3 regions of the Pseudomonas sp. Eqa60 genome follow, and region 3 is predicted to be linked to each of the others. Evidence: predicted binding sites of a transcription regulator. Region 3 holds the regulator's gene; each other region holds the start of a gene.

Region 1 (5,164 bases), 1.1 Mb from region 3:
GGCAGGACCGGCAGCGGGCCAGCGCCGATGTGAAGGCCCTGGCCCGCCAGCATATCGACGAGTTGAACCAGAAGATCCGCGAGCTGGCAGGGCTACGCGACACCCTGCAGGACCTGGTGGAGCACTGCCAGGGCGACCACCGCCCGGACTGCCCGATCCTCAAGGAACTGGCCTCGGGCAGTTGCTGCGGATCCTGAGCCTGTGACCTGCCGGCCCATGTAGCCGCTGCCGAGCACTGGGCGAGGCTGCGAAAAGGCCCGCAGGACCTTGCTTGGCGATCTCCCGCCAGACCTCGGCGCCCTCAAGATCCCTGCGTCCCTTCGGGCCGTGCGCAGCCTTCGGCAGCGGCTACAAGATGCAAGGTGCAAGGTGCAAGGGGCCAAGGGGCCAAGGGGCCGGGTAGTTTGCGGGAATGAAAAATCCGGCCAAGGCCGGATTTTTTTATGGCATCACTGCATCCAGGGCGGAGGCGGTGGTTCTTCGGATTTGCCCGGCGGCACATCATCCGCCGCGCGTACTGCCTGGCGACGCTCCTCGTCCAGGCGCGCCGCTTCGATCTCGCGGATCACGCTGCCGACATCCGCCAGTTCTTCGGGGTCGTCGAACTCGCCGGTCAGCACGCTGCCCGGATGCAAGGTGCCAGCCTCGTACAGGGCCCACATTTCCTTGGCATACCGAGTGCCCTTGAGTTCCGGGGCAAAACGCCCGAAATAGGACGCCATGTTGCCGACGTCACGCTCCAGCATGCTGAAGGCATGGTTGTTGCCGGCAGCATCCACCGCCTGGGGCAGGTCGATGATCACCGGGCCATCCGGAGTCAGCAGCACGTTGAACTCGGAAAGGTCACCGTGCACCAGGCCGGTACACAACATCAGCACGATCTGGGAAATCAGGAAGGCGTGATATTCACGGGCCTGGTCCGGTTCCAGCACCACATCGTTGAGCCGCGGTGCCGCATCGCCGTACTCGTCGGCCACCAACTCCATCAACAGCACACCTTCGAGGAAGTCGAACGGCTTGGGCACCCGCACCCCGGCATTGGCCAGGCGGAACAACGCCGCCACTTCGGCGTTCTGCCAGGCGTCCTCGGTTTCCTTGCGCCCGAACTTCGAGCCCTTGGCCATGGCCCGCGCCTGACGGCTGTTACGAACCTTGCGCCCCTCCTGATACTCCGCCGCCTGACGGAAACTGCGTTTGTTCGCCTCCTTGTAGACCTTGGCGCAACGTAGCTCGTTGCCGCAGCGCACCACATACACAGCTGCCTCTTTACCACTCATGAGTGGGCGCAGCACCTCGTCTACCAGACCGTCTTCGATCAGCGGTTCAATGCGTTTTGGAGTCTTCATCAGCTTTTATTGTGGGTCCCTTGTTACCAAACACGCGAAAGTCACTCGTTATACGGCAATCCTCCCACGACGGGAAAGGGCTGCCGACCACCGAGCGACAGCAATGCACTCAATGTGCCAGATCAATCCATCGACGCCGCCAAGGATCATAGCCGAGACGGCGTCCGCAACCGTCCATCAGTGGCACTCAGGCCAGCCCCTTCGCGGGCCTGCCCGCGGAAGTTTTTTTCTGCCTGCGGCTCAATATTGCCCGGCGCCAGCCGAAGCCCTCAGAGAGACAGGGAGTTTGTCCGACAATCCAATAAAGACGTCAGCCACCGGCCAAGGTTCGATCGCCGCGGGCTCGACTTCACCCCAGGGATGCAATCAGCGTCATCTTTCAAGCTGCCGATAAATCCGCGAGTCGCCTGCACTTCGTGGTCTTACAAAAAACTGGAGCGCGGATGAACATCAAACAGAAATTGACCTGGGCCTTTGCCGTCATCGCCAGCCTGCCCGTGGTGCTGGTAGCCACGCTGGTGGTGATCAACCTGCGCAGCGAGGCCGAAAACACCTTCGTCGACGGCAGCGGCCGCGAGATCCGCCAAGTGGCCAACGCCATGCAGCTGTTCTTCGAAGGCATCAGCCAGAACATCGATTACCTGGCCGCTCAACCCTTGATCACCCAGGCCGGCGACAACCTCAAGACCTGGATGAGCGCCGATGCCGCGAAGGCCCCGGAAGGCGAGCAGGACAAACGAATCTTCGAGCTGTTCGCCGCCATGGCCGCCAGCCATCCTGCCTATTCCTATGTGTCCTATGGCGTGAGCAACGGCGGATACGTCTCCTGGCCCGCCGACCTGAAGCTGGCCAACTACGACCCCCGCGTACGCCCCTGGTACAAGACCGCCCAGGCCAACCCGGGCAAGACCCTGCGCACCGAGGCCTATTACTGGGCCAGCGACGATGCGGTGCTGGTCAGCACCGTGCGCTCGCTGGCCAACCAGTTGGGCCCCCAGGGCGGCGTGGTCGCAGTCGACGTGTCGCTCAAGCAGCTCACCGAGATCGTCAAACAGATCAAGCTGGGTGAATCGGGCTACCTGATGCTGATGGAAAACAACGGCACGGTGCTGGTGGACCCCAAGCAGCCGGAGCACAACTTCAAGGCCCTGGGCAGCCTCGGCGAGGGTTACGCGCAACTGGCCAAGGCCGGCAAGGGCCTGGTGCAGGTGGAACTGGGCGGCGAGCACTACATGGCCAACGTCTGGCCTTCGGAGCAACTGGGCTGGACCTTCATCGGCCTGATCAAGCAGAACGAAGTCATGGGCGCGGCCACCCAGCTGACCTGGATCATCGCCGGTATTGCCGCGATCCTGGCGGTGCTGTTCGCAGTGCTCGGGGCGAGTTTCGCCAGCCTCATCGTGCGGCCGATCCGCGGCGTGGCCAGTGGCCTGGAAGGCATTGCCCAAGGCGAAGGCGATCTGACCCGCAGTCTGAATATCCGTGGCAGCGACGAAACCGCGCAGTTAGCCAACTGGTTCAACCAGTTCCTGGCGGCAATCCGCAACCTGATCCAGAGCATCGGCCAGGCCGCGCAGAAGATCCTCGCCACTTCCCACAGTTCGACCCAGGTCTCCAGCGACATGGCCGAAGCCGCCGGGCGCCAGCGCGAAGCGGTGGACATGGTGTCCACCGCCTTCCACGAAATGGTCGCCACCGCCAACGAAGTGGCCCGTTCCTGCAGCCAGGCCGCCGAGTCGGCGGACAGTGGCCAGCGCCAGGCCCGGGAAGGCCAGCAGCAGATCGATGACGCGGTGCACAGCGTCGATCGCCTGAGCCAGGAGATCGAACAGTCGGCGCAGTCGATGCAGCAACTGGAACGCGACAGCACCGACATCCAGTCGATCCTCGGCACCATCCGCTCGATCGCCGAACAGACCAACCTGCTGGCGCTGAACGCGGCCATCGAGGCCGCCCGGGCCGGGGAGCAGGGTCGCGGTTTTGCCGTGGTGGCCGACGAGGTGCGGGCCCTGGCCAAGCGTACCGCCGACTCCACTGCCGAGATCGACGGGCTGCTGGGCAACCTGGCCAAACGCACCAGCGCCGTGACCCAGCAGATGCACGCCAGCCTGGAAGTGTCCCAGCAATCGGTGAACCGCATCGGCCTGGCGCGCAACAGCTTCGGGCAGATCCGCGAATCGGTGGACGTGATCCGCGACATGAACACCCAGATCGCCACCGCCGCCGAAGAGCAGCATCAGGTGGCGGAAGACATCAACCGGCACATCAGCCAGATCCATGGCGATGCGCAACTGGTGGCGGAACTGGCGAACTCGGCGCGCCTGGACTCCCAGAGCCTGGCGGGGCTGTCCAATGAGCTGGACGCCCTGGTACGGCGCTTCAAGACCTGAAGACGCTTTCGCCGGCAAGCCGGCTCCTACGGATGGGCGGCATTTCTGTGTAGGAGCCTGCGTGCCGGGGAAGGCCACGAACCTCAGCGCTCGATGATCGCCGTCACGCCCTGGCCGCCCGCGGCACAGATGGAAATCAGCCCGCGCCCCTGCCCCGCCACACTCAGCAGCTTCGCCAGGTTGGCGACGATGCGCCCGCCGGTGGCGGCAAACGGGTGCCCTGCCGCCAGGGAACTGCCTTTGACGTTGAGCCGGGCGCGATCGATGCTGCCCAGAGGTGCCTCCAGGCCCAGCCTGGCCTTGCAGTACTCGGGGTCTTCCCAGGCCTTGAGAGTGCACAGCACCTGGGCGGCGAAGGCTTCGTGGATCTCGTAGTAGTCGAAGTCCTGCAGGCTCAGGCCATTGCGCGCCAGCAAGCGCGGCACGGCGTATACCGGGGCCATCAGCAGGCCCTCGGCGCCGTTGACGAAGTCCACCGCCGCGGCCTCGCCGTCGCGCAGGTAGGCAAGAACCGGCAGGCCCCGCTCCCTGGCCCACGCTTCACTGCCCAACAGCACCAGCGAGGCGCCATCGGTCAGGGGCGTGGAGTTGCCCGCCGTCAGCGTGCCGCTGGCGCTACGGTCGAAGGCCGGCTTGAGGCTGGCGAGCTTTTCCAGGGTCAGGTCCGGGCGCAGGTTGTTGTCCCGGGTCAGGCCGAGGAAGGGAGTGATCAGGTCGTCCTGCCAGCCTTCGGCGTAGGCGGCGGCCATTTTCTGATGGCTTTCCAGGGCCAGTTGATCCTGATCGGCGCGGGCAATGTTCCAGGTCTTGGCCATCTGCTCGCAGTGCTCGCCCATGGACAAGCCGGTGCGCGGCTCGCCATTGCGCGGCAGTTCCGGCTTGAGGTGATGGGGCCGCAGTTGCAGCAGGGTCTTGAGCTTGTCGCCGGTGCTCTTGGCGCGGTTGGCCTGCAACAGGATCTTGCGCAGGCCTTCGTTGACCCCGATCGGCGCATCCGAAGTGGTATCCACCCCGCCGGCGATGCCGCAGTCGATCTGCCCCAGGGCGATCTTGTTGGCCACCAGCAGCGCCGCTTCCAGGCCCGTGCCGCAGGCCTGCTGGATATCGTAGGCCGGGGTGGTGGGCGAAAGCCGCGAGCCGAGGACGCATTCGCGGGTCAGGTTGAAGTCCCGGGAATGCTTGAGCACGGCACCGGCGGCCACCTCGCCAAGGCGCAGGCCGTGCAGGTTGTAGCGCTCGATCAGGCCCTCCAGGGCGGCGGTGAGCATCGCCTGGTTGCTGGCGGTGGCATAGGGGCCGTTGGAACGGGCGAAGGGGATGCGGTTGCCGCCGATAATCGCGACGCGACGCAGCTGTGTCATGGAAAGCTCCCTATTCTGTGAGTGCGACTGCGGTGGGTACCTCCTCCAGCGTAGGAGGGATCTGGCC
Region 2 (5,164 bases), 2.7 Mb from region 3:
GGTAGTCAGCGCGACTTCCACATAACTCTGCAGGGTGGCCTTGGCTTCAGTCAGCAGCCGGTTGCGGGTTTCCTCGACTTCCTTCTGTGCCTGCTGGCGCAGCATGAGCACGGTGCTCAGGCTGATCACCAGGGCGAACAGCAGTACCGGGAGTACTGCCAGGGACAGGACTTTGGCCTTCAGGCTCAAGCGCATAGGGGGCTCACTCTTGGTTTTTTATTGGCGTGATATGCGGTTAACGGCACGCCAAAAAAAAAGTTGAGCCTGAACCCGTAGGAGCCGGCTTGCCGGCGAAGGGGCCCTCGAGCCTTGCACCGAGCTTGGCGATGCCTTCGCTGGCAAGCCAGCTCCTACGACAACCCCCGGCTTCTACGAGAGCGAGATGATCAGAGGACCATGGCCGCCACCCAGCCGAAGGCCAGCAGCGGCAGGTTGTAGTGCAGGAAGGTCGGAACCACGGTGTCCCAGATGTGGTGGTGCTGGCCGTCGATATTCAGGCCCGAGGTCGGTCCCAGGGTCGAGTCCGAGGCCGGCGAACCGGCATCGCCCAGGGCACCGGCGGTGCCGACGATGCAGACGATGGCCAGAGGGCTGAAGCCCAGTTGCACACACAAAGGCACGAAGATCGCCGCGAGGATCGGCACCGTGGAGAACGACGAGCCGATGCCCATGGTCACCAGCAGGCCCACTAGCAGCATCAGCAAGGCGCCCACGCCCTTGCTGTGGCCGATCCAGGCCGCCGAGGCCTGGACCAGGGAATTGACCTCGCCGGTGGCCTTCATCACTTCGGCGAACCCCGAGGCGGCGATCATGATGAAGCCGATCATGGCCATCATCTTCATGCCTTCGGTGAACAGGTCGTCAGTCTCGCGCCAGCGCACGATGCCCGACACCGAGAAAATCAGAAAACCGCACAAGGCACCGATAATCATCGAGTCCAGCAGCAGCTGGATCACGAACGCCGCGACTATGGCCGCCGCGGCCACCAGCAGGGTCCGCGGGTTGTACTGCACCGCCACCTGCTCGACCTTCTCGATGCGGTCCAGGTCATAGACGCGCTTCTTGCGGTAGCTGAAGAACGCCAGCAGCAAGCCGCAAAGCATGCCCAGGGCGGGAATGCCCATGGCGTGGGTGACGTTGACCTGGCTGATATCGACGCCGCTGCGGGCCACGTTGGCCAGGAGGATTTCGTTGAGGAAGATGTTGCCGAAACCCACCGGCAGGAACATGTAGGGGGTGATCAGGCCGAAGGTGATCACACAGGCGATCAGCCGGCGATCCAGTTGCAGCTTGGTCAGCACATACAGCAGCGGCGGCACCAGCAGCGGAATGAAGGCAATGTGGATCGGCAGGATGTTCTGCGAGGCAATCGCCACCACCCACAGCAGGCCGATCAGCAGCCACTTGACCTGGCCGCCGCCGTTGGCGTCCTGCCGGTCCACCAGCAGCAGGATCTTGTCCGCCAACGCGTGGGCCAGCCCGGATTTGGCAATCGCCACGGCGAAAGCACCGAGCAAGGCGTAGGACATGGCCACGGTGGCACCGCCCCCCAGGCCGCTATTGAAGGCCTTGAGCGTGGCCTCGATGCCCAGGCCGCCGGCCAGGCCGCCCACCAGGGCGCCAATGATCAGGGCGATCACTACATGCACGCGGGACAGGCTGAGCACCAGCATTACGCCAACCGCGGCAATTACTGCGTTAATCATCGTTACCTCATTACTGCGCCGCTAAAAATGGCGCAAAAGCCTGTGACCGACCGGAAGGCAGCGGGCTGCCGACATCGAAATGAAAGAGGTTCTTATTAGGGGGGCGCACTTTGCAGCAGCCGACCCGGCTTGTCAAAACCCCGCACCCCGCCGCCCGCAGGAGCGAGCTTGCTCGTAAAGCCCCCAAGACCAACCCCGTACCCGTGGCGAGGGAGCTTGCTCGCACTGGGCTGCACAGCAGCCCCAGCGCCTCGCGGTTTATTTCGAACAAGCGTTTAAAGAACGCCATTGGTCGGCCGCTACAGTGCAAAGTCTCAGATATTTATCGAATAAAGGACGTCTCCATGTCGCTCAGACAACTTTCCATCCAATGGAAAATCACCTTGCTGGCCGGACTCTGCCTGTTGGGCATCGTGTCGCTGTTGGTGGGGCTTTCGCTGTATCGCATGGAGCACAGCTCCGAGCTGGTGAAGGCCTCGAGCATGGAGATGCTCAACGAAGCCGCCCAGGCGCGGATCGAGGCCCAGGGTGAAGTCCAGGCACTGGGCATTCGCCAGCAATTCATGGACGCCTATCAATACGGCCACGGCTTCTCGCGCCAGGTGCTGTTCCTGCGGGAACAGGCCGAGAAACGCTTCCTCGACGCCTTCGACCTGCGCGAGGACCTGACCCGCCAGGTCAAGTCGGCGCTGCAGGCCAACCCCGACTTGCTGGGCCTGTCCCTGGTGTTCGAAGCCAACGCCCTGGACGGCAAGGACGAGTTGTTCGGCGGCCAGAGCGAACTGGGCAGCAACGAAAAGGGCCGCTTCGCCCTGTACTGGTCCCAACCCACCCCGGGCAAGCTGACCTCCATGTCACTGCCCGAAAGCGACATGAGCGACACCCGCACCGGCCCCAGCGGCCAGCCGGCCAACGCCTGGTTCACCTGCCCGCGCAGCACCCTCAAGCCCTGCGTGATCGAACCCTACTTCTATGACATCGACGGCCAGAAGGTGCTGATGACCAGCATCGTCTTCCCGCTGATGGTGGACGGCAAAGTCATCGCTTCGCTGTCGGTGGACATCAACCTCAACAGCCTCCAGGCCATCAGCCAGAGCGCCAGCAAGCGCCTCTATGCCGGCCAGACCAACGTCAGCATCCTGAGCCCGGCGGGCCTGCTGGCCGGCTACAGCCCGGACGCCAGCAAGCTCAGCCAGCGCCTGGACAGCGTCGACACCACCAACGGCGCCGAGCTGATCCGCCTGCTGGCCAACAGCACCCAGACCCAGAGCCTGCACAGCAACCGTGAACTCAAGGTGCTGGCGCCCTTCACCCCGATCCCCGGTGGCAAGGCCTGGGGCGTACTGCTGGATGTGCCGGAAAAAGTCCTGGTAGGCCCGGCCGAAGCCCTGAAAAGCGAGCTGGATGCGCGCAACAACAGCGGCACCCTGATCGAGCTCGGCCTGGGCCTGCTGGCCGCGGTGGTGGGCCTGTTGCTGGTGTGGCTGATGGCCCGCAGCGTGACCCGGCCGATCCTCGGCGTGGCCCACATGCTCGAAGACATCGCCAGCGGCGAAGGCGACCTGACCCGGCGCCTGGCCTACGACAAGCAGGACGAACTGGGCCAACTGGCCGGCTGGTTCAACCGCTTCCTGGACAAGCTGCAGCCGATCATCGCCGAGGTAAAACGCTCGGTGCAGGACGCTCGCGGCACCGCCGACCAGTCCTCGGCCATCGCCACCCAGACCAGCGCCGGCATGGAGCAGCAGTATCGCCAGGTGGACCAGGTGGCCACCGCTTCCCATGAAATGAGCGCCACCGCCCAGGACGTGGCCCGCAGCGCGGCCCAGGCCGCCCAGGCCGCGCGGGATGCCGACCAGGCCACCCGCCAGGGCCTGAACGTGATCGACCACACCACCCGCAGCATCGACTTGCTGGCCGCCGACATGAGCGCCGCCATGACCCAGGTCGAAGGCCTGGCCGCCAACAGCGAGCAGATCGGTTCGGTGCTGGAAGTGATCCGCGCCATCGCCGAGCAGACCAACCTGCTGGCCTTGAACGCGGCCATCGAAGCCGCTCGCGCCGGGGAAGCCGGCCGCGGCTTCGCGGTGGTGGCCGATGAGGTGCGCAACCTGGCCCAGCGCACCCAGGAGTCGGTGGAAGAAACCCGCCAGGTGATCGAGCAACTGCAGAACGGCACGCGGGAGGTGGTGGGTTCGATGAACAACAGCCATCGCCAGGCCCAGGGCAGCGTCGAACAAGTGGGCCAGGCGGTCACCGCCCTGCGCCAGATCGGCGATGCGGTAACCGTGATCAGCGACATGAACCTGCAGATCGCCAGCGCCGCCGAACAGCAGAGCGCGGTGGCCGAAGAGATCAACAGCAACGTGGCGACCATTCGCGATGTCACCGAATCGCTGTCGGAGCAGGCCAATGAATCGGCGCGGGTCAGCCAGTCGCTCAACAGCCTGGCCAACCAGCAACAGAGCCTGATGGACCAGTTCCGCGTCTGACCCCGCTGCCGCAGGCTGCGATAGCCATCACGGGCGCCGAACCTGGCGCCCGGCAAGTTCAGCGTCTGGGCAGTTCGATCTCTACCCGCAAGCCGCCCCACTCGCTTTCCCCCAGGTTCAGGGTTCCACCGCAGGCGTCGACGATGTCGCGCACGATGCCCAGGCCCAGCCCGTGGCCGTGGGTCTGTTCATCCAGGCGCGTGCCCCGGCCGAATACCTCATCGCGCCGCGCTTCGGGAATGCCCGGGCCGTCGTCGTCCACCGCCAGGCAGAAGCCCTGCGGCCGCTCTTCCACGCTCAGGCGCACCTGGGCATCCGCCCATTTGCAGGCGTTGTCCAGCAGGTTGCCCAAGAGCTCCAGCAGGTCTTCCCGGTCCCAGGGCAGGCGCAGCCCCGGTGGCGCCTGGTAGCTCAGTTCCAGGTGCAGGCCATGGATCATGTTCAAGGTCGCCAGGAGCCCCGGCAGCTCGGCATCGCACTCGAACAGCACCCCGGGCAGCGCATCCCCCGCCAGCCGCGCGCGGTTGAGTTCGCGATTGAGGCGCTGCTGCACCTGCTCCAACTGTTCCTGGAGCATCCTGCGCACCTCGGGGTGGCCGTCGAGCCTGGGGCTCGACGCCAGGCTCAGGAGCACCGCCAGCGGGGTCTTCAAGGCATGGCCCAGGTTGCCCAGGGCATTGCGGGAACGGTTGAGGCTGTCTTCGGTATGGGCCAGCAAGTGGTTGATCTGCGCCACCAGGGGCTCCAGTTCCACCGGCACCTGGGCATCCAGTTGCGAACGCTGGCCCTGTTGCAACTGGGCGATCTGCTCGCGGGCGGTCTCCAGCGGGCGCAGGGCGCGGCGCACGGTCAGGCGTTGCAGCAGCAGGATCAGCAGCAGCCCGGCCAGCCCCAGCCCGAGGCCGATCTGGCGCATGCGCTGGAAGCTTTCACGCACCGGGGTGTAGTCCTGGGCCACGCTGATGG
Region 3 (5,164 bases):
GCGCTCTTCCGGCGATTCGATGCCGTGGTCCACCGCGTTGCGCACCAAGTGCACCAGCGGGTCGGCCAGGGCTTCTACCAGGTTCTTGTCGAGGTCGGTTTCTTCCCCCACCAGCTCCAGGTTGATCTCTTTCTTGAGCTGCCGGGCCAGGTCGCGAACCAGGCGCGGGAAGCGCCCGAAGACCTTCTTGATCGGCTGCATGCGGGTCTTCATCACCGCGGTCTGCAGGTCGGCAGTCACCACGTCGAGGTTCGACACGGCCTTGGACATGGCTTCGTCGCCGCTGTTGAGGCCCAGGCGCACCAGGCGGTTACGCACCAGCACCAGCTCGCCCACCATGTTCATGATTTCGTCCAGGCGCGCGGTATCGACACGCACCGTGGTTTCCGCTTCGCTGGCAGGCTTTTCCGCCGGCGGGGCCGCAGCGGCGGCGCGAGCCGGGGCCGGGGCCGGGGCCGGGGCCGCAGCAGGAGCAGCGGCAGCTTTCGGCGCCTCGGCCTTGGGCTCGGGCTTCTTCGCCGCCGGCTTGGCGACGGCAGCAGTGGCCGCCGCAGCCGGAGCCGCAGTGGCCGCGGCTGGCTTGGCCGCACCCGGGGTTTCGGAGAATTTGCCCTTGCCGTGCAACTCATCCAGCAGGGATTCGAATTCGTGATCGGTGATCAGGTCGCTGCCGGCTGCGGCTGCGCTTGGTGCGGCTGCGGCAGGAGCGGCAGGCGCCGCCGCCACGGCCGAATCCAGGGCCTCCACGGCGAAGTTGCCCTTGCCATGCAACTGGTCCAGCAATGCTTCGAATTCATCGTCGGTGATCTCATCACCTGCGCCAGCCGCACCACTGGTGGCACTGGCCGCGGCCGGTGCCACGGCATCCGGGGCGAACTGGCCCTTGCCGTGCAACTGATCGAGCAGGGATTCGAACTCCGCGTCGGTGATTTCATCGCTGGCCGGCTCGCCCTGGGCCGCAGGTGCGGCGGCAGGCGCTGCTTCGGCTTCGGCCTTGGCGGCATTCAGCGAGTCGAGCAACAGCTCGAATTCGTTATCGGTGATGTCCCCTGCCGGGCTTTCTTCAGCCACAGGCTCGGCAACCGGCTCAACCACCTCTTCCACAGCAGGTGCTGCAGGCTCGGCGCCGGCAGGTTCGGCCAGGCGCGCCAGGGCCGCCAGCAACTCCGGTGTGGCAGCGGTGATTTCGGTGCGCTCACGGACCTGGCTGAACATGCCGTTCACCGCGTCCAAAGCTTCAAGCACCACGTCCATCAGTTCCGAGTCGACTCGCCGCTCACCCTTGCGCAGGATGTCGAAGACGTTCTCGGCGATGTGGCAGCACTCCACCAGCTCATTGAGCTGGAGGAAGCCGGCGCCCCCTTTAACAGTGTGAAAACCGCGAAAAATTGCATTGAGCAAATCCGCATCATCCGGCCGGCTTTCCAGCTCGACCAGTTGTTCGGACAGTTGCTCTAGAATCTCGCCGGCCTCAACCAGGAAATCCTGAAGGATCTCTTCATCGGCGCCGAAGCTCATTAATGGGTGCTCCTAGAATCCAAGGCTGGAAAGCAAATCGTCTACATCGTCCTGACCGGACATAACGTCTTCCCGTTTATCGGCATGAATCTGCGGACCTTCACCCTTGGCGAGATGTTTTTGCGGATCTTTTTCAGCGAGGATCGATTCACGGTCATGTTCGATACCGGCGAAACGATCGACCTGGCTGGCCATCAAGACGAGTTTGAGCAGATTGCTTTCGACTTCCGTGACCAACTGGGTCACACGCTTGATCACCTGACCGGTCAGGTCCTGGTAATCCTGCGCCAGCAGAATGTCGTTGAGGTGGCCGGAAACGGTACGGGTTTCCTGTTCGCTGCGCGTCAGGAAACTGTCGACCCGGCGCGCCAGCTCGCGAAACTCTTCAGCGCCGACCTCGCGCCGCATGAAGCGCCCCCAGTCTGCGCTCAAGGCCTGGGCTTCAGTGCTCAAGCCGTTGACCAGCGGGGTGCTGCTCTCCACCAGGTCCATGGTGCGGTTGGCTGCGGCTTCCGTCAGCCGGACCACATAGGACAGGCGCTCAGTGGCATCCGTGATCTGTGAAACTTCCTCGGCTTGCGGCATGTGCGGGTCAATCTGGAAATTGACGATCGCGCTATGCAGCTCGCGGGTGAGCTTGCCCACTTCCTGGTACAGGCCGCGGTCACGGGTCTGATTGAGCTCATGGATCAATTGCACCGCTTCGCCGAACCGGCCCTTTTCAAGGCTCTCGACCAGTTCCAGCGCATGTTTTTTCAGGGTCGACTCAAAGTCGCCCAGTGAAGATTCGTTATGCTCCATAGCTCCCCCGTGGCGGAATGGCTACGCGTCTCAACCGATGCGTTCGAAGATTTTTTCGATCTTCTCTTTCAACGCCTGAGCCGTGAATGGTTTGACGACATAGCCGTTTACGCCGGCCTGGGCAGCTTCGATGATCTGCTCGCGCTTGGCTTCAGCAGTCACCATCAATACCGGCAGGTGCTTGAGTTTTTCATCGGCGCGCACGTGGCGCAGCAGGTCGATACCGGTCATGCCCGGCATGTTCCAGTCCGTTACCAGAAAGTCGATGCTCCCGCTGTTGAGTACCGGAATGGCGGTAGTGCCATCGTCGGCCTCGACCGTGTTGGTGAATCCCAGATCACGCAACAGGTTCTTAATGATCCGCCGCATCGTTGAAAAGTCATCAACGATGAGGATTTTCATGTTCTTGTCCAATTCGACCTCCAAGCAGTCTTAAACGCATCCAGCACCTGAACGCGCCATTCAATCAATCCGGCATAACACACAACGACTGCATGGAGCACATACTGCAAGACCGGTGCAGCGCTTGCTTCACCGGTCCTGAACGCAGTGTCCCCACACTGCCTGTCAGCGCGCTCGCCACTCCCCCAAACGCCCCCGCAAACGGGCTGCGCACTGGCTGTGTAACTGGCTGACCCGCGATTCGCTGACCCCCAGGACCTCACCGATCTCCTTGAGGTTCAGCTCTTCGTCGTAGTACAGCGCCAACACCAGTCGCTCGCGCTCCGGCAAATTGGCAATCGCATCCGCCAACGCGGCCTGGAAGCGTTCATCCTCCAGGTCCCGTGACGGCTCGAGATGAGCACTGGCGCCATCCTCATGCAGCCCTTCATGCTCGCCGTCCTGCAACAGGTCGTCGAAACTGAACAGGCGGCTGCCCAAGGTGTCGTTCAAAATCCCGTAATAATCGTCGAGACTCAATTGAAGTTCGGCCGCAACTTCATGATCTTTAGCGTCACGACCGGTTTTAGCTTCAATTGCGCGAATCGCATCACTGACCATGCGCGTATTACGGTGCACCGAACGCGGCGCCCAGTCGCCTTTACGAACCTCGTCGAGCATCGCCCCACGGATACGGATACCCGCGTAGGTTTCGAAACTCGCCCCCTTGCTCGCGTCGTATTTGGTCGACACTTCGAGCAAACCGATCATCCCGGCCTGAATCAGGTCTTCTACCTGAACACTGGCCGGCAACCGCGCCAGCAGGTGATAGGCAATACGCTTGACCAGAGGCGCGTAGCGCTCGATCAATTCGTACTGGCTGTCACGCGCCGACTTCTTGTAGAGGTTGTAGCCACTGGCAGTCATAGCACCGGTCCCGCTGTTTGATGCACTAGCCGCTCGACAAAAAACTCCAGATGCCCGCGTGGGTTCGCCGGCAACGGCCAGGTATCGACTTTTTGCGCGATGGCCTTGAACGCCAATGCACACTTCGAACGAGGAAAGGCTTCATAGACCGCACGCTGCTTTTGCACGGCCTTGCGTACGCTTTCGTCGTAGGGAACTGCGCCGACGTATTGTAAGGCCACGTCCAGGAAGCGATCCGTGACCTTGGTCAATTTTGCAAACAGGTTGCGACCTTCCTGAGGGCTCTGAGCCATGTTGGCCAGGACCCGGAAACGGTTCATGCCGTAGTCGCGGTTGAGCAGCTTGATCAGCGCGTAGGCGTCCGTGATCGAGGTCGGCTCGTCGCACACCACCAGCAGTACTTCCTGGGCCGCGCGGACAAAGCTGACTACCGAGTCACCAATACCCGCAGCGGTGTCGATCACCAGCACATCGAGATTGTCGCCGATATCGCTGAAGGCCTGGATCAGGCCAGCGTGCTGCGCAGGGCTCAGGTGCACCATGCTCTGGGTGCCCGAGGCGGCCGGTACGATGCGGATGCCTCCAGGCCCCTGGAGCAGCACATCGCGCAGTTCGCAACGACCCTCGATGACGTCGGCCAGGGTATGTTTGGGAGTCAGGCCCAGCAGGACATCGACATTGGCCAGTCCCAGGTCGGCATCCAGCAGCAAGACCCGCCGGCCGAGCTCAGCCAGAGCCAGGGACAAGTTCACTGACACATTAGTCTTGCCGACGCCACCTTTGCCGCCGGTCACCGCAATCACCTGTACGGGATGCATGCTGCCCATGTTCTTTCTTTACCTTGTCTTACTTAGACGGGGCCACATAACTGGCTGCGCGTTCACCATTGGAACAATGCATGGCAGACCATCGATGTAGATACACTGCAATCTATTCATGATTACCTCAGCCAACCCGTTTGGACGGGCTGTGGTAAAGGTCAGCGAACATGTCGGCCATGGCTTCCTCGCTGGGTTCTTCCTGCATCTGTACGCTTACCGCGCGACTCACCAGCTGATGCCGGCGAGGCAGGTGCAGATCGTCAGGAATCCGCGGACCATCAGTGAGATAGGCAACCGGCAGTTCATGACTGATGGCCAGGCTCAGCACTTCGCCAAGACTGGCTGTTTCATCAAGTTTAGTCAGGATGCAACCGGCCAGGCCGCAGCGTTTGTAGCTGTGGTAGGCGGCGGTCAGCACCTGTTTCTGGCTGGTGGTAGCCAGTACCAGATAGTTCTTCGCACGAATGCCACGACCGGCCAGGCTCTCCAGTTGCATGCGCAACGCCGGATCGCTGGCCTGCAGGCCGGCGGTATCGATCAGCACCACGCGCTTGCGCAGCAGCGGATCCAGTGCCTGGGCCAGGGACTGGCCCGGGTCCACATGGGTCACCGACACATTGAGGATGCGCCCCAGGGTCTTGAGCTGCTCCTGGGCGCCGATGCGGTAGCTGTCCATGCTCACCAGGGCAATGTTCTGCGCCCCGTACTTGAGCACG

Evidence for each region. Region 3 encodes FliA, which starts transcription of late flagellar genes. Its sites were predicted from a motif close to CTAAAGTTTNNNNNNNNNNNGCCGNTAA; they were not measured.
Region 1: KI242_RS03625 (methyl-accepting chemotaxis protein) is a predicted target of FliA. The motif match lies at 1,586-1,613, and genes of this name have one in related genera.
Region 2: KI242_RS20975 (methyl-accepting chemotaxis protein) is a predicted target of FliA. The motif match lies at 1,982-2,009, and genes of this name have one in related genera.

What each region holds. Positions count from the first base shown of each region.
Region 1 covers NZ_AP024342.1:821,461-826,624, reverse strand. The annotation lists gene cueR (Cu(I)-responsive transcriptional regulator) at 1-197, shown strand, start outside; gene KI242_RS03630 (PA4780 family RIO1-like protein kinase) at 450-1,346, opposite strand; gene KI242_RS03625 (methyl-accepting chemotaxis protein) at 1,790-3,736, shown strand; gene KI242_RS03620 (acetyl-CoA C-acetyltransferase) at 3,820-5,097, opposite strand.
Region 2 covers NZ_AP024342.1:4,640,971-4,646,134, forward strand. The annotation lists gene KI242_RS20965 (methyl-accepting chemotaxis protein) at 1-195, opposite strand, end outside; gene KI242_RS20970 (Na+/H+ antiporter NhaC family protein) at 387-1,703, opposite strand; gene KI242_RS20975 (methyl-accepting chemotaxis protein) at 2,051-4,198, shown strand; gene KI242_RS20980 (sensor histidine kinase) at 4,257-5,164, opposite strand, start outside.
Region 3 covers NZ_AP024342.1:1,929,330-1,934,493, reverse strand. The annotation lists gene KI242_RS08720 (chemotaxis protein CheA) at 1-1,518, opposite strand, end outside; gene KI242_RS08715 (protein phosphatase CheZ) at 1,531-2,319, opposite strand; gene KI242_RS08710 (chemotaxis response regulator CheY) at 2,350-2,721, opposite strand; gene fliA (RNA polymerase sigma factor FliA) at 2,887-3,627, opposite strand; gene fleN (flagellar synthesis regulator FleN) at 3,624-4,454, opposite strand; gene flhF (flagellar biosynthesis protein FlhF) at 4,573-5,164, opposite strand, start outside.